Regions from separate parts of the Frigoribacterium sp. Leaf44 genome, predicted to be linked through region 2. Evidence: predicted binding sites of a transcription regulator. Region 2 holds the regulator's gene; the other holds the start of a gene.
The links. The regulator HrcA, encoded in region 2, represses chaperone genes, less so after heat shock. The targets are predictions, from matches to a motif close to TTNGCACTCGNNNNNNNCGAGTGCNAA.
Positions count from the first base shown of each region.

Region 1 (8,462 bases), on a different contig from region 2:
CGCGTCAACCGGCTCGCCCGCATCGTGCAGCGGCGCAGCGACGACCTGCTCGCCGAGTTCGGCCTGGGGCGGGCGGACTTCGACCTGCTCGCGGCCCTGACCCGACGCGACGCACCGACGAGTCCGACGCAACTGGCCGACGAGACGCTCCTGTCGCCGCCGGCCGTCACGAAACGCGTCAAGGGCCTGCTCGCGGCAGGCCTCGTCGATCGCACGGCCAATCCCGCCGACCACCGCGGCTACTTCGTCGCGCCGACCGTGGCCGGGCGCCGCCTGATCGACCGCGTGCTCGAGGTGCAGCTCGCCGACGAGCGGGCGATCCTCGCCGCCCTGCCCGAGGAGGCGCGCGCGGCCGTCGCGGACGGCCTGCGTCACCTGCTCGTCGCCCTCGAGGGCTGAGCCGCACGCGTCCTGTCGGGACGACGAGAGAAGAGAGCCGGCCACGGGACTTGAACCCGTAACCTTCCGATTACAAGTCGGATGCGCTACCAATTGCGCCAGGCCGGCGGAGCGTGCCCATCTTACCCAGCCCGCGCCTCCTCACCCGGCCTGGAGGATGCGGTCGGTGCAGGATTGGCGTTCCGAGGCCGAGAAGTGGTGAAGTAGACGCAGCGCACCGCGCCCGCCGGACGCACCGACCTGAGGAGCCCCCTTGTCCACGATCTTGACCGCGCTCGGTTCGCTCGCCATGCTCTTCGTCGCCTTCGCCCTGTTCGCCTACTCGTTCGGCTCGGGCGAGCCCAACGCCTTCGTCTTCTTCGGGGGCATCGTCCTGATGACCGGCTCGTTCTGGCTGCCCATCACGGTGATCGGCAACAGCCACAAGACCTGGTGACCGGGTCGGTGCCCGCAGGGGCACCGACCGACTAGGGCGTGCTGACGAACTGCTCGGGGTCGAGCAGCTTCCGCGGCTTCGCGTCGTCACCGTCGCGCCCGCCCACGTAGAGCCAACCCAGCAACTGCTCGCCGTCGCGCAGGCCGTGCGCCGTCGCCACCTCGGGGGCCCGGGTCAGGACGCCGGTCCGCCAGAACACGCCCCACCCCTCGTCGTCGAGCACGAGCGACAGCAGGTGCGCCACACCCGAGGCGACCGATTCTTGCTCCCAGTAGGGCACCTTGCGGCTCTCGCGCGGCGAGACGACCACCGCGACGATCAGCGGTGCCCGCAGCGCCTTCTGCGTCAGCTTGTCGCGGGCGTGGCCCTCGGCCCCACCCGCGTCGGCCAGTGACCGGCCCACGACGAGCCGGTCGTCTCCGCGGAACTCGATCAACCGCCACGGGCGCAACTCGGAGTGGTCCGCCACCGTCGCCGCCGACCGCACGGCGTCGAGCAACTGCTCGTGCGTCGGGGCGACGTCGGTGACCTTGGACCGTGACCGTCGACGCCGGGCGGCGTCGGCGACGGCGCTCACTACTCGGCGGCCTTGAAGTCGAGCGAGATGCTGTTCATGCAGTAACGGTCACCGGTCGGCGTGCCGAAGCCGTCGGGGAACACGTGGCCGAGGTGCGAGCCGCAGTTCGCGCACCGGACCTCGGTGCGGGTCATGCCGAGCGAGTTGTCCTCGATCAACTGCACCGCGTCGGGGTTCACCGACTCGTAGAAGCTCGGCCAGCCGCAGCCGCTGTCGAACTTGGTGCCGCTCTTGAACAGTTCGGCGCTGCACGCCGCACAGGCGTAGACGCCGGCACGGCTCTCGTCGAGCAGTTCACCGGTCCAGGGACGCTCGGTGGCGGCCTCCCGCAGGACGGAGTACTGCTCGGCGTCGAGCTCTTCGCGCCACTGCTCGTCGGTCTTCTCGATCTTGTACGCCACGATGATCTCCTTGCTTGTCGGGACTCCTCATTCAACACGGTCGACCGGTGCACGATTCCCCGGCCCCCACCGGGCTGTCAGACTCCTGGTCGTGAGCACCTCCGACCGCTTCCTGGCCGCGGCCCTCGCCTTCGACCGTGAGGGGTCGCCGTCGCAGGCCGAGCTCGCGCGGGGCATCGCGGGCGATCCGACGGCGCTCGCCGTCGTCGAGCGAGCCGAGGAGGCGCGGCGCCAGCCCGTCCTCGTCCTCGCGGTCTGCCGGTGGCTGGGTGCGCCGCACGGGTCGTGGTCGGCGCTGAGGCCCTGGCTGCTCGCCCGCTCCGACGACGTCGTGGCCGAGCTCGGCAGGCGACTCACCCAGACCAACGACGTGCGCCGCTGCGCCCCGCTGTCGATCGCGTTGGCCCGCGTGCCCGGCCCGATCGCCCTCATCGAGGTCGGCGCCTCGGCCGGGCTCTGCCTCGGTGTCGACCGCTACGGCTACCGCTCGGGCGACCGGATCTGGGGTGACGCGTCGAGCACGGTGCAGCTCGGGATCGACGTGGTGGTCGAGGGCGCGACCCGTTCCCGGGCGGAGCTGCCGACGGGACGGCTGCCCGAGGTCGTCTGGCGGGCGGGGATCGACCTCGACCCGGTCGACGTCCGCGACCCCGAGCGGGTGGCCTGGCTCGAGACCCTGCTGCCGCCCGAGCGCGGTGATCGGCGGGACCTGCTGCTGCGGGCCGTCGCGCTCGCCCGCACCGCGCCTCCTCGGCTCGTTGCGGCGGACGCCGTCGACGGTCTCGCCGCCCTCGTGGACGAGGCCCCGACGGACGCCACACCGGTCGTGGTCTCGACGGGCACGCTCGTCTACCTGCCGGGTCGGCGGCGCCAGGCTTTCGTCGACGAGGTCGGCCGGCTGGGTGCGCGGTGGATCTCGTACGAGCGCCGCGACCTGCTGACGGACGTGGTCGCCGAGGTGCCGCCGGGGGTGTCCGCCGACGACGCGTTCGCGGCCCTCGCCCTCGACGGCCGGGTGCTGGGCGTGGGGGACGCCCACGGCACGCGGCTGCACCTCACGGCCTGACCGCGGGTCGACGGGTCGCGGCACGAGGCGACCGGCGGCGCCTCGGGCGGGTGGACGCGTTGTCGGACCACGCCCCCGGCCTCCGCGATCGGTCGGGGCGCCGCCCATAGGATGACCCGGAACCCAGGGGAGGGCCGCCACGATGGACGAGAACGCGACAGGTGACGACGTGCGCTCGAGCGTGCTGTCCGAACGTGACCGCGCCGTCCTGGACTTCGAACAGCGTGCCCCCGCCTCGGCCGGTGCCCGGGAGGCCGCGATTCGTCGGGAGTTCGGCCTCGGGGTCGTCCGTTACCAGCAGTTGCTCAACTCGCTCATAGACCGACCCGCTGCACTGGCTTACGCACCCATGCTCGTCGGCCGCCTGCAGCGCCTGCGAGTCGCCCGCCACGACGCCCGATCGACCCGTTCGTTCGGTCCGACCCGCTGATCCACGAGAGACCACGCATGCCGAAATTCGACCGAGACCGGTTCGACGACGTCCCCGCCGACCTCGACCGCGTCGGGGCCCACCGGGCCGAGAAGCGCCCCGGCAGCGGCTGGATCGGCTTCGCTTGGGCGGCCCTCGCCGTCGGCGTGCTGGTCGGTGCCGGCGTCGTGTACCTCGGGGTCGCGAACAACAGCTTCCAGTTCGTCAACCCGTCGGCGTCCGGCACCGCCGAGGCCCAGGCGCCCGACACCGAGACGGCGACCCCTTCGGCCACGCCGACGGTGGCCCCGCTGACGGACCCCTCGCAGGTCGACCCCGCGGTCACCACGATCACCGTGCTGAACGGCACGGCCACCGCCGGGCTCGCCGGTTCGGCCTCCGAGCGGCTCGAGACCGCCGGCTGGGTCGTCGGCACGCAGGGCAACGCCAGCGAGCGCGTCGCGACCTCCACCGTCTACTACTCGGCGGCCGACGACGAGGCCGCGGCGCTCGGGCTCGCCCAGCAGCTCGGCATCACCGACGTCGAGGCGAGCGCGGCCTTCCCGGGGGCCGCCGTCACGATCGTCCTCGGGGCCGACTACAGCTCCTGACGCCGCCGTGCGACGCCCTCGCGGCGTCGCCCGATCCGAGGAGGCGCGAGTCCCGTCGGGCCCTCACCGCGCCTCCCGTGTTACGCCCGCGTTTAATTACCGGTGAAATCCTCGTTTTCTGCGGGTGTTTCTCGTTCGAGGTGTGTTCTTCCGCTTTTCCCGTGGCTAGCATCTGGAATTGGTCGCCTCCCACGGCTCGCCGACCTGGTGTTCTGCACGAGTGACGCTGTCCCGTCCGGGCTCGCAGATGATTGCGTCGACGACCCGGCTCTGCAGCACCGCACGCGCCGTACCACCACAGCAAGGGGAGCGACACCATGGCAAACGGGACCGTGAAATGGTTCAACGCGGAGAAGGGCTTCGGCTTCATCACCGTCGAGGGAGACGGCCAGGACGTCTTCGTGCACTACTCGGCCATCGACATGAGCGGGTACAAGGTCCTCGAAGAGGGCCAGGCCGTCGTGTTCGAGGTCGGCACGGGCGACAAGGGGCCGCAGGCGGAGTCCGTCCGGCTCGCCTGACGCCCACCGGTGCGCCTCGACGCACCGACGCCTCGCCGCACGCCGTCACGGTCCGCCGTGGCGGCGTGCTCGTGCGTCCGGGCCCCGCCACGTCACTTGCACTCTCATCGGGCGAGTGCCAGAATCGTTGCTGGCACTCGCGACACGTGAGTGCCAATGCTTCTGCTTCATGACGTCCGGGAGGGACGAAAAACACACATGGCTAAGATCATTGCTTTTGACGAAGAGGCCCGTCGTGGCCTCGAGCGTGGCCTGAACATCCTGGCCGACGCGGTGAAGGTCACGCTCGGCCCGCGTGGTCGCAACGTCGTGCTCGAGAAGAAGTGGGGCGCCCCCACCATCACGAACGACGGCGTCTCCATCGCCAAAGAGATCGAGCTCGACGACCCCTTCGAGAAGATCGGTGCCGAGCTCGTCAAAGAGGTCGCGAAGAAGACCGACGACGTCGCCGGCGACGGCACGACCACCGCGACGGTGCTGGCCCAGGCCCTCGTCCGCGAAGGTCTGCGCAACGTCGCGGCCGGTGCCGACCCCATCTCGCTGAAGCGCGGCATCGAGAAGGCCGCCCAGGCCGTCTCCGACCAGCTGCTGGCCGACGCGAAGGACATCGAGACCAAAGAGCAGATCGCTGCCACGGCCTCGATCTCGGCCGCCGACCCCACCATCGGTGCGCTCATCGCCGAAGCGATCGACAAGGTCGGCAAAGAGGGCGTCGTCACCGTCGAGGAGAGCAACACCTTCGGCACCGAGCTCGAGCTCACCGAGGGCATGCGCTTCGACAAGGGCTACCTGTCGCAGTACTTCGTCACCGACCCCGAGCGCCAGGAAGCCGTCTTCGAAGACGCCTACGTGCTCATCGTCAACTCGAAGATCTCGAACATCAAAGACCTGCTGCCGATCGTCGACAAGGTCATCCAGTCGGGCAAGCAGCTGCTCATCATCGCGGAAGACGTCGACGGCGAGGCCCTGGCCACGCTCGTCGTGAACAAGATCCGTGGCATCTTCAAGTCGGTCGCCGTCAAGGCCCCCGGCTTCGGCGACCGTCGCAAGGCGCAGCTGCAGGACATCGCGATCCTCACCGGTGGTCAGGTCATCGCCGAAGAGGTCGGTCTCAAGCTCGAGAACGCCACGCTCGACCTGCTCGGTCGTGCCCGCAAGGTCATCATCACCAAGGACGAGACGACCATCGTCGAGGGTGCCGGTGACGACGAGCAGATCGCCGGCCGCGTCCGTCAGATCCGCAGCGAGATCGAGGCGACCGACAGCGACTACGACCGCGAGAAGCTCCAGGAGCGCCTCGCGAAGCTCGCCGGTGGCGTCGCCGTCATCAAGGCGGGTGCCGCGACCGAGGTCGAGCTGAAAGAGCGCAAGCACCGCATCGAGGACGCCGTGCGCAACGCGAAGGCCGCCGTCGAAGAGGGCATCGTCGCCGGTGGCGGCGTCGCCCTCATCCAGGCCGGCAAGACCGCGCTGGCGAACCTGCAGCTCGAGGGCGACGAGGCGACGGGTGCGAACATCGTCCGTGTCGCGATCGACGCTCCCCTGAAGCAGATCGCCTTCAACGCCGGCATGGAGCCCGGCGTCGTGGCCGACAAGGTCCGCGGGCTCGACATCGGTTGGGGCCTCAACGCCGCGACCGGCGAGTACGTCGACATGCTGGCAGCCGGCATCATCGACCCCGCCAAGGTCACGCGTTCGGCTCTGCAGAACGCCGCGTCGATCGCCGGTCTGTTCCTCACGACCGAGGCCGTCGTCGCCGACAAGCCCGAGAAGAACCCGGCCCCGGCCGGCGACCCCTCGGGTGGCATGGACTTCTAGTCCGCAGCCGCGCGGCTCACACCGCGCACACGCTCAAGGGCGGTTCCCCTCCGGGGGAGCCGCCCTTCGGCGTTGCCGGGGGGAGGGACGTGAGCCGCGGTTCGGCCGGGCTTCGGCACCGGCTCCGGACGACGCCAGAAGTGGACACGACACCACGTTGTGGACACGGCGCCACGAGAAGACGTGGTGCGGTGTCCACTTCCTGGCGTCGTGGGCCGGTTGCACGGGTCGCGGGGCGTCCGGCGTCCGGCGCGGGCCGGGGTCGGTCGGGCTACGCGGTCGCGACGGAGGGCTCGGCCGGGGTGAGAGCGTCGGCGGGCATCAGCGGGAGGGCGACCCGGAACGTGGCTCCACCCCCGGGGGTGTCGTCGACGTCCACCGAGCCGCCGTGGGCCGCGACGATGCCGGACACGATGGCCAGGCCGAGGCCGCTGCCGCCCGTGTCGCGGGTACGCGACGAGTCGGCCCGCCAGAAGCGCTGGAAGATCTTCTCGCGGATCTGCGGTGGGATGCCCTCGCCGTGGTCGACGATGGCGACGGTGGCGACACCACGCCCGGGGTCGGACTGCACCACGAGCTCGATCGGGCTGTCCGCCTCGGTGAACCGCATGGCGTTGCCCATCAGGTTGGTGATCACCTGGCGGATCTTGTTCTCTTCGCCGTGCACGATGGCCGGGGCCTCGAACCTCTGCACTTCGCCCTGGAGCTGGGCGGCGGTGGCCGTGTCGCCGTTGCGGACGGCGCGAGCCCTCAGGCTGCGGAGGCGGGCGAGGGTCGCGCCCGCGAACGAGATCGCACCCGTCGCGCCGGGTGAGGCATCCGTGGGTGAGGTGCCTGCGGTCGGGGTGCTCGCGGCCGGTGGTGCGGCCTCGGGGGAACGTCCGTCGGCCGGTGTCTCGTCGCCGTCGGTCAGGGCCGGCACCGCGGCGAGGACGGGCTCGAGCACGATCACGTCGATGTCTCGATCCGGGTTCGACGCCATGGTGTCGAGGGCCGAATCGCGGGCCAGCTGCACGAGGTCGACGGGACCGAGCTCGAGCGGTTTGGACTCGTCGAGACGGGCGAGGGCGAGGAGGTCCTGCACCAGCACGCCCATGCGGATGGCCTCCTTCTCGATGCGGTCCATGGCCTGGGCGACGTCCTCGGGCTTGGTCAGCGCACCCATGCGGTACAGCTCGGCGTAGCCGCGGAGGGAGACGAGCGGCGTCCGGAGTTCGTGGCTCGCGTCGCCGACGAAGCGGCGCATCTGGTCGATCGTCCTGGCGCGGTCGTCGAAGGCGCTGTCGATCCGGTTGAGCATCGTGTTGAGGGACCGGTTCAGTCGTCCGACCTCGGTGTTCGGCGTCGTCGAGTCGAGTCGCTGGGTGAAGTCGCCGTCGGCGAAGCGGGCCGCGGTCGCCTCGACGTCGCGCAGCGGCGCGAAGGTCGACGTGACGAGCAGGCGGGTGAGGGCGGCACCGAGCACGACGACCGAGAGGCCGAACCCCAGGAAGATGCCGCCGAAGCGCCCGATCGTCGCATTGGTGCCCGCCAGGTTGGTTCCGGCCACGATGACGGCGGGCACGGTCGTCACGCTGCCCTGGGCGTCGGTCGAGCGCAGGGCGGCCGCGTGGGCGAAGAGGCGCCACTCGTTGTCGCGGCTCGAGTTGTACCGGTTGAAGGCCTCGTCGAGGGGAGCGCCGGCGACGCCGACGCCGGTGAGGTCGGGGGCGTCGGTGGCACTCGACAGCTGCGAACGGGTGTCGCAGATCAGGTCGCCCTCGTCGTCGAGGATCGCGACGTAGCTGCTGGTGAGGCCCGCGAAGTTCACGGTGCACGACCGGGAGTCCGCCTGGTCGAACGAGGCGCTGGTGAAGTTGGTCGCCGAGTTGCGCAGGGACGTGTCGACCTGTCCCATCAGATAGGTGCTCAGGACGGTCATCGTGCCGAGGCCGGCCACGACGAGGCCGAGGGTGACCAGGGTCACCGTGATGCCGGTGATCTTGGTGCGGATGGAGATCTCGTTCCACCACTGCGAGAGGCGAGCGTGCATGAGGACAGACGCTAGCGGAACCGGCTGGGCACACCCCGCCCGTCGGAGCACGGACGACGACGCCCGACCGCTCGGGGCGGTCGGGCGTCGTCGTGTTCACGCACCAGGGCTGGTGGTCAGGCCTTCGTGGCCTTGAGCATGTAGCCGAAGCCCCGCTTGGTCTGGATGATGGGCTCCGTCGAGAACTGGTCG
Region 1 covers NZ_LMLG01000006.1:800,237-808,698, forward strand. The annotation lists gene ASE87_RS12290 (MarR family winged helix-turn-helix transcriptional regulator) at 1-399, shown strand, start outside; tRNA gene ASE87_RS12295 (tRNA-Thr) at 435-507, opposite strand; gene ASE87_RS12300 (hypothetical protein) at 653-835, shown strand; gene ASE87_RS12305 (nitroreductase family protein) at 867-1,412, opposite strand; gene msrB (peptide-methionine (R)-S-oxide reductase MsrB) at 1,412-1,813, opposite strand; gene ASE87_RS12315 (DUF2332 domain-containing protein) at 1,905-2,879, shown strand; gene ASE87_RS12320 (DUF3263 domain-containing protein) at 3,022-3,309, shown strand; gene ASE87_RS12325 (LytR C-terminal domain-containing protein) at 3,327-3,899, shown strand; gene ASE87_RS12330 (cold-shock protein) at 4,217-4,420, shown strand; gene groL (chaperonin GroEL) at 4,619-6,238, shown strand; gene ASE87_RS12340 (cell wall metabolism sensor histidine kinase WalK) at 6,510-8,270, opposite strand; gene ASE87_RS12345 (response regulator transcription factor) at 8,387-8,462, opposite strand, start outside.
Region 1: groL (chaperonin GroEL) is a predicted target of HrcA. The motif match lies at 4,551-4,577, and genes of this name have one in related genera.

Region 2 (8,462 bases):
GGCCGACCGCATGCTCGGCATCACCGGCGTCGTCGAGTCGCGCGCGATGCGTGCCCAGTACCTCGACCGCATGGACATCGAGCGCGAGCGCGGCATCACGATCAAGAGCCAGGCCGTCCGCATGCCGTGGGAGCGCAACGGCGAGACGTTCGCGCTCAACATGATCGACACCCCGGGCCACGTCGACTTCAGCTACGAGGTCTCCCGTTCGTTGGCCGCCTGCGAGGGCGCGATCCTGCTGGTCGACGCGGCCCAGGGCATCGAGGCCCAGACCCTGGCGAACCTCTACCTGGCACTCGAGAACGACCTCGAGATCATCCCGGTGCTCAACAAGATCGACCTGCCGGCGGCCGACCCCGACAAGTACGCCGCCGAGTTGGCCGGCCTGATCGGCGGCGACCCCGCCGACGTACTGCGCGTCAGCGGCAAGACCGGCATGGGCGTCGAAGAACTCCTCGACCGCGTGGTCGACCGCATCCCCTCGCCCGTCGGCGTCAAGGACGCACCGCCGCGCGCGATGATCTTCGACTCGGTCTACGACAGCTACCGCGGCGTCGTCACGTACATCCGCATGATCGACGGCACCCTGCACCCGCGCGAGAAGGTGCAGATGATGTCGACGAAGTCGACGCACGACATCCTCGAGATCGGCGTCTCGTCGCCCGAGCCCGTCCCCAGCCAGGGGCTGTCGGTCGGCGAGGTCGGCTATCTCATCACCGGCGTGAAGGACGTCCGCCTCTCGAAGGTGGGCGACACCGTCACGACGGCGGCCAAGCCCGCGACCGAGGCACTCAGCGGCTACACCGAGCCGCTGCCCATGGTCTTCTCGGGGCTCTACCCGATCGACGGCAGCGACTACCCCATCCTGCGCGAGGCCCTCGACAAGCTCAAGCTGTCGGACGCCGCGCTGGTGTACGAACCCGAGACCTCCGTGGCCCTGGGGTTCGGCTTCCGCTGCGGGTTCCTCGGCCTGCTGCACCTCGAGATCGTCACCGAGCGCCTCGAGCGTGAGTTCGGCCTCGACCTCATCACGACGGCGCCGAGCGTCATCTACGAGGTCACGACCGAAGACAAGCAGACCGTCACGGTCACCAACCCGAGCGAATTCCCGGGCGGCAAGATCACCAGCGTCAGCGAGCCCATGGTCAAGGCGGGCATCCTCGCGCCCAAGGACTACGTCGGCGTCATCATGGAGCTCTGCCAGCAGCGCCGCGGCACCCTGCTCGGCATGGAGTACCTCGGCGAGGACAGGGTCGAGATCCGTTACGCGATGCCCCTCGGCGAGATCGTGTTCGACTTCTTCGACAGCCTCAAGTCGAAGACGGCGGGCTACGCCAGCCTCGACTACGAACCCATCGGCGACCAAGAGGCCGACCTGGTCAAGGTCGACATCCTGCTGCAGGGCGAACAGGTCGACGCGTTCAGCGCGATCGTGCACCGCGACAAGGCCTACGCCTACGGGGTCCTCATGACGGGCCGGTTGCGCGAGCTCATCCCGAGGCAGCAGTTCGAGGTGCCCATCCAGGCCGCCATCGGTGCCCGGATCATCGCCCGCGAGAGCATCCGCGCCATGCGCAAGGACGTCCTGGCCAAGTGCTACGGCGGTGACATCTCGCGCAAGCGCAAGCTGCTCGAGAAGCAGAAAGAGGGCAAGAAGCGCATGAAGACCATCGGTCGGGTCGACGTGCCCCAAGAGGCCTTCATCGCCGCCCTCAGCGGTGACGTCGAGAAGAAAGACAAGAAGTAGGGTCCATGCGTCGAGCCACCCACACGGAGACCCGCACGACCTACGGCGAGGTCGGGGCGACGCAGGCCCCCGACCTCATGCAGTACCCGCCGAAGGGATTCAAGCCGGCCGAGTACCGGGCGCGCGTCGGCCACGGCGACGCCCGCTTCGCCGCGGCCTGGATCGCCACGATGACCTGGCAGATCCAGGAGCGCAGCGGCATCCGCGTCCGGGTCGACAGCGTGCCGCCGGCCGACGAGAGCGAGTACACGCCCGTCCAGTTCGACGAGCACGGGCAACCGGTCGACGCGGCCGAGTGGACGACCGCGCGCGACGAGTCGCGGTACTCGCCCGACGGCACACCCCTCCTCACGGCGGGCACGACGGCCACGCTCAGCATCGAGGCCTACGGGCGCACGGTCGAGGCGCCGGTCCGCGTCGTCTACGTCATCGACGAACCGAAGCGCAAGGGCTTCGCGTACGGAACCCTCGACGGCCACCCCGAGAGCGGCGAGGAATCCTGGATCGTCGACCAGACCGACGACGGTTCGGTCTGGCTCTCCATCAGGTCGTTCTCCAAGCCGTCGAGCGCGAAATGGCGCCTCGTGGCACCTTTCCTGCGACGCACGCAGGCGCAGTACACGAAGCGGTACCTGCGGGCCCTGAGCCTCAACGAGAAGGGCGAGCAGACCGACGAGGTCGTCGTCGTGGAGGACACCGAGGCCGGGGTCGGCGATCCCCGCGGCGACGACCGGCCCCCGACCGGTCCGCGCGGCGACGCCTCGGGAACCGGCGCCTGACGGTGCCCGGAGCCCTTCCCCTCGGCGATCCCGCCCCCGTCGACGGACGCCTGCCCGAGACCGTCGCGGTCGGCGCGGACGACCGCAACTTCGGGGTCTACCTGCACGTCCCGTTCTGCCGCGTGCGCTGCGGGTACTGCGACTTCAACACGTACACCGGCGACGAACTGCGGGGCGCACGCCGGGACGACTACGCCGGGCAGGCCGTCGCCGAGATCGAGCTCGGGGGACGTGTGCTGCGCGAGGCGGGTCTGCCGCCGCGCCGCGCCTCCTCGGTGTTCTTCGGCGGGGGCACCCCGACGATGCTGCCCGCGGGCGACCTGACGTCGATGCTGCACGCGATGGTCGACACCTGGGGTCTCGAGCCCGGCGCCGAGGTGACGACCGAGGCGAACCCCGACTCGGTCGACGCCGCGTACCTGCAGCAGCTCGCCGACGCCGGGTTCACGCGCGTCAGCTTCGGCATGCAGTCGGCCGTGCCGAGCGTGCTCGCCACCCTCGAGCGCACGCACGATCCCGAGCGCATCCCGTTCGTGGTGCGCTGGGCGCGTGACGCCGGGCTCGACGTCAGCCTCGACCTCATCTACGGCACGCCCGGCGAGACCCTCGACGACTGGAGGCGTTCTCTCGACGTCGCCCTCGAGCAGCAGCCCGACCACCTCTCGGCCTACTCGTTGATCGTCGAGGACGGCACGAAGCTCGCCCGCCAGATCAAGCGCGGCGAGGTCCCGATGCCCGACGACGACACCGCGGCCGACATGTACGAAATCGCGGACGACCGGCTCGCCGCGGCGGGGTACGACTGGTACGAGGTCAGCAACTGGTCGCGTGGCGTCGAGCACCGCTCCCGCCACAACCTGGCCTACTGGCAGGGCCACGACTGGTGGGGCGTCGGCCCGGGCGCGCACAGCCACGTCGGCGGCGTCCGATGGTGGAACGTCAAGCATCCGGCTGCCTACCAACAACGCATGGCCGCGGGCGAGTCACCGGCCGCGGGGCGCGAGACCCTCGACGACGAGACCCGTCGGGTCGAGCGCGTCCTGCTCGGGGTGCGCATCCGCGAGGGGCTGCCGACCTCCGAGCTCGACGACGACGGGCGCCAGGCGGTCGCCGGGCTCATCGCCGACGGCTGGGTCGAGGGGCGCCCGGCCCTGCAGGGTCGCGTGGTGCTCACCCGTGAGGGTCGCCTCATGGCCGACGCCGTCGTGCGGCGCCTGCTGCCCGACTGACCCGGTGTGCCCGGATCGAGTCACGTTCTCGGTCGGCGCCCCGAGGCGACGGACCCGGAGGCACGGGCCCGGGAGGCACGGGCCCGGAACGCAGGAGGCGCGGCTCCCGGGGGAGTCGCGCCTCGCGTCGTGCCCGTCCGGGCCGGTCGACCGCCTACTTGATGAACTCGATGGTCAGCGGGTACTTGTACCACTGGCCCTTGTTGGCCGCGACGGCGGCGATGATCGAGAAGATGATGACGAGGATGCCGGCGACGAGTGCGAGCACGCCTCCGATGACGATGATCGACAGGATCGCCGAGATCACGTAGACGATGGCCATCGTGATCTGGAAGTTCAGCGCGGTCTTGGTGTGTTCCCGGATGAACGGGCCACGGTCCTTCAACACGAGGTAGCCGACGAGAGCCGGGACGAACGCGAAGATGATGCCGCCGAGGTGGATGAGCGTCGACCACAGCTTCTCGTCCTCGGGGCGCATCGGCTGGACGGGCTGCTGCTGGTAGCCGGGCTGCTGGCCGTAGCCGGCGCCGGGCTGCTGGCCCTGACCGGGCTGCTGGCCGTGGCCGTAGGGCTGGCCGGGCTGCCCGTTCTGGCCGGGTCGCCCGTTCTGCGGGCCGTTCGGCTGGGCGGGAGGGTTCTCGGTCATGGCTGCACCTGTTCGTGAGTGTCCTGCGGATGTCCCCGCCACCCTAGGGCAGCCGGGCGCGGCGCGAGTAGGCCTCGCGACGGAGGTGTCGTACGATTGGCAGTCCGGCACGTCGAGTGCCAGGACCGGTCGCCCGGCGGGCGGACGACCCGGGGCGTCGAGCGAAGAGAGGTGCGTCATGGTCTCCGAACGCGGTCTCGAAGTCCTGCGCGTCATCGTGCACGACTACGTCGCGTCCCGTGAGCCCGTGGGCTCCAAGTCCATCGTCGAGCGACACCAGTTCGGCGTCTCGGCGGCGACGATCCGCAACGACATGGCGCTGCTCGAAGAAGAAGAGCTCATCGCGGCCCCGCACACCTCGTCGGGTCGGGTGCCGACCGACAAGGGCTATCGGCTCTTCGTCAACCAGCTCGCCGACCTGAGACCCCTCAGCGCCGCCCAGCGTCAGGCCATCGAGACCTTCCTCGGCGACTCCACCGACCTCGACGAGGTGCTGGGGCGGACGGTCCGTCTGCTGTCGCAGCTCACGAACCAGGTGGCGCTGGTGCAGTACCCCACCTTCTCCCGGGCCCGCGTGCGTCACGTCGAACTGGTCAGCCTGGGCGACGGCCGCGTCATGACGGTGCTCATCACCGACAGCGGCCAGGTCGAGCAGCGGGTCGTCGACATCCGCACCGCCGTCGACGAGTCCTTCCTGTCCGAACTGCGGGCCGCCATCAACGCCGCGGTCGGCGGACGGCCCCTCGGTGAGGCCTCCACGGCCCTCACCGACCTGCCGACGCGCTTCCGCCCCGATCTCGCGGCGGTCGTCGGCGTCGTCGTCGCGAGCCTCACCGAGCAGATCGCCGCCGGACGCCAGGACCGCCTCGTCATGGCCGGTGCGGCGAACCTGGTGCGCACGGGCGACGACTTCAGCGGTGACCTCTTCCCGGTGCTCGAGGCGATCGAAGAACAGGTCGCCCTGCTGCGGTTGTTCGGCGAGATGCAGCTCGACGCCGTCGACGTGGCCGCGAGCATCGGACGGGAGAACGCCTCGTTCGGGTTGTCGCAGGCGTCGGTGCTGGCCAGCGGGTACTCGACGCAGGGCAGCGAGATCGCGAGGCTCGGCGTCCTCGGGCCCATGCGCATGGACTACTCGACCAACATGGCGGCGGTGCGTGCCGTCGCCCGTTACCTGTCGTCGCTGCTCGCCGAGCGGTAGCCGACGCCGACGGCCCCGGCCGTCCCACGACCCCATCCCGTCCCGGTCCGCCGGGCCCGGCCCCGCCGGGAAGACCACCACACCACACCAGAGGCAGACGAGAACCAGTGGCAGATCATTACGACGTCCTCGGAGTCGACCGTCAGGCGACCCCGGAAGAGATCAAGAAGGCGTACCGCAAGCTCGCTCGCGAGCTGCACCCCGACGTCAATCCCAGCCCCGACGCGTCCGAACGGTTCAAGGACGTCACGCACGCCTACGACGTGCTCAGCGACCCGCAGCAACGCGAACGCTACGACCTGGGTCCGCAGCCCGGCTTCGGCGGCGGTGGCGGTGGCGGGGCCGCCGGCTTCGGCGACATCTTCGACGCGTTCTTCGGCGGTGGTGGTCAGGGCCAACGTCAGGGGCCGCGGTCCCGGCGCGAACGCGGGCAGGACGCGCTCCTGCGCCTCGAGGTCGACCTCGAGGACATCGTCTTCGGCACGCAGCGCGACATCGAGGTCGACACGGCCGTCCTCTGCGACACGTGCAGCGGCTCGTGCTGTGCACCCGGCACCTCGCCCCAGACCTGCGACATCTGCGGTGGCTCCGGGCAGATCCAGCGCACCGTGCGCTCGCTGCTCGGCAACGTCATGACGTCGAGCCCGTGCGGAACCTGCCGTGGGTACGGCACCGTCATCCCCAACCCCTGCCCGACGTGCCAGGGCCAGGGGCGCGTCCGGGCCCGGCGTTCGATCCCCATCGACATCCCCGCGGGCGTCGACACCGGGCTCAGGCTCCAGTTGCCCGGTCAGGGCGAGGTCGGCCAGGCCGGCGGCCCGAACGGCGACCTCTACCTCGAGGTCAAGGTGCGGCACCACGACACCTACAGCCGCAACGGCGACGACCTGCTGGCGACGCTCGAGGTGCAGATGACCGACGCCATCCTCGGCACGACGACGACGCTCACCGGGCTCGACGGCGAGATCGAGGTCGAGATCAGGCCCGGCACCCAGAGTGCCGACATCCTCACCGTGAAGGACCGCGGCATCACCCGACTGCGCGGAACGGGTCGCGGCGACCTCAAGATCGGCGTCCAGGTGGTCACCCCGACCAAGCTCAGCCACAAAGAGCGCGAGTTGATCGAGAAGTTCGCCTCGGGTCGGCGCTCTGCGGCTCCCGAGCTGTCGCACTTCCAGCAGGGCCTCTTCGGCAAGTTGCGCGACCGCTTCCTCAACTTCTGATCGTGGCGCACTTCTACCTGGTCGACGACCTGGTCGCCGCCGAGGTCGGTTCGACCGTCGAGCTGACCGGTTCCGAGGCGCGGCACGCGGTGACGGTCAGCCGTGTCCGGGTGGGCGAAGCGCTCACCCTCGGCAACGGTCGGGGCTTGGTGGTCCAGGGCGAGGTGAGCGAGGCGGCGCCCGAGCGGCTGGTGCTGCTCGCGACGCGGGTGGTGCGGCACGAGGCGCCGACGACGCGGCTGGTCCTCGCCCAGGCCCTCGCCAAGGGCGACCGCGACGAGCTCGCGGTACAGGCCGCGACCGAGCTCGGCGTCGACGAGATCGTCCCGTGGGCCGCGGCCCGCAGCATCTCCCGTTGGGAGGGTCCCAAGGTCGCCAAGGGGCTCACCCGCTGGTCGTCGATCGTGCGCGAGGCGACCAAGCAGTCGATCCGTCCGTGGGCGCCCGAGGTGTCCGGGCTCGCGACGACGCGGCAGCTGGCCGAGCGCGCCTCCCGCGATCTCGTCCTCGTGCTCGAGCCGTCGGCCGAGCAGGCGCTCACGGCGGTCGACCTCACCGCAGGAGGCGCGGTGCCCGACCGCGTCGTCGTGGTCGTCGGTCCCGAGGGCGGGGTGTCGCCCGCCGAGCTGCAGCAGCTAGCCGAGGCCGGTGCCCGCGCCGTGCGCCTCGGGGACGCCGTCCTGCGTACCTCCACGGCCGGTCCGGCCGCCCTGTCCGTGCTGAGCGTGCGTCTCGGCCGCTGGTGACCGCCACGCACCCGGGGGTCGTGTCGGCGGTCGTCGCTACGATGGGCAGCATGTCCGAGACCTCCGACGAGCCCACCGTCTTCAGCCGCATCGTCGCGCGCGAGATCCCCGCCGACATCGTGTTCGAGAGCGACACGGTCATCGCGTTCCGCGACATCGCGCCCCGGGCACCCGTCCACCTGCTCGTGGTGCCCAAGACCCAGGCGTACCGCGACGTCGTCGAACTCGCCGAGGGCGACCCCGCGCTGCTCGCCGAGCTGGTGGCGACCGCCTCCCGGCTCGCGGCCGACCCGGCGGCGTTCGGGGAACACTCCGGGTCAGAGTTCCGTTTGATCTTCAACACCGGCGCATCCGCCGGGCAGACCGTGTTCCACGTGCACGCCCATGTGCTCGGCGGACCCCTGGAGGAAGGCACCCTTGCCCACTAGCGACACGAACGCCACCGGCCCCTCGACACCGACGACGGGCGACGACGTCCGGCGCGTCGACGTCACCGTCGACGGCGTCGCCATGGTCCAGCTGCTGGGCCCGCAAGACCGCCTGCTGCGTGCGGTCGAGAAGCAGTACCCCGAGGTCCGCGTGCTCGTGCGCGGCAACGAGGTCACCCTCGAGGGGCCCTCGTCCGCGGTTGGCCGGGCCGAGGGGCTCGTCGACGAGCTCGTCTCGATGGTCCGCGGCGGCCACGACCTCGGCCCGGCCGAGGTCGCGACGTCGGCCCGTCTGCTCGACTCGGGGCAGGGCAGCCCGTCCGAGGTCTTCGGGCAGCCCATCGTCACCAGCCGCGGCAAGGGCGTGCGGGCGAAGACACCGGGTCAGAAAGAGTACGTCGACGCGATCGACCAGCACACCATCACGTTCGGCATCGGCCCGGCCGGTACGGGCAAGACCTAC
Region 2 covers NZ_LMLG01000001.1:916,200-924,661, forward strand. The annotation lists gene lepA (translation elongation factor 4) at 1-1,747, shown strand, start outside; gene ASE87_RS04220 (DUF1990 family protein) at 1,753-2,526, shown strand; gene hemW (radical SAM family heme chaperone HemW) at 2,529-3,755, shown strand; gene ASE87_RS04230 (DUF4870 domain-containing protein) at 3,910-4,401, opposite strand; gene hrcA (heat-inducible transcriptional repressor HrcA) at 4,580-5,602, shown strand; gene dnaJ (molecular chaperone DnaJ) at 5,710-6,825, shown strand; gene ASE87_RS04245 (16S rRNA (uracil(1498)-N(3))-methyltransferase) at 6,828-7,571, shown strand; gene ASE87_RS04250 (histidine triad nucleotide-binding protein) at 7,622-7,999, shown strand; gene ASE87_RS04255 (PhoH family protein) at 7,989-8,462, shown strand, end outside.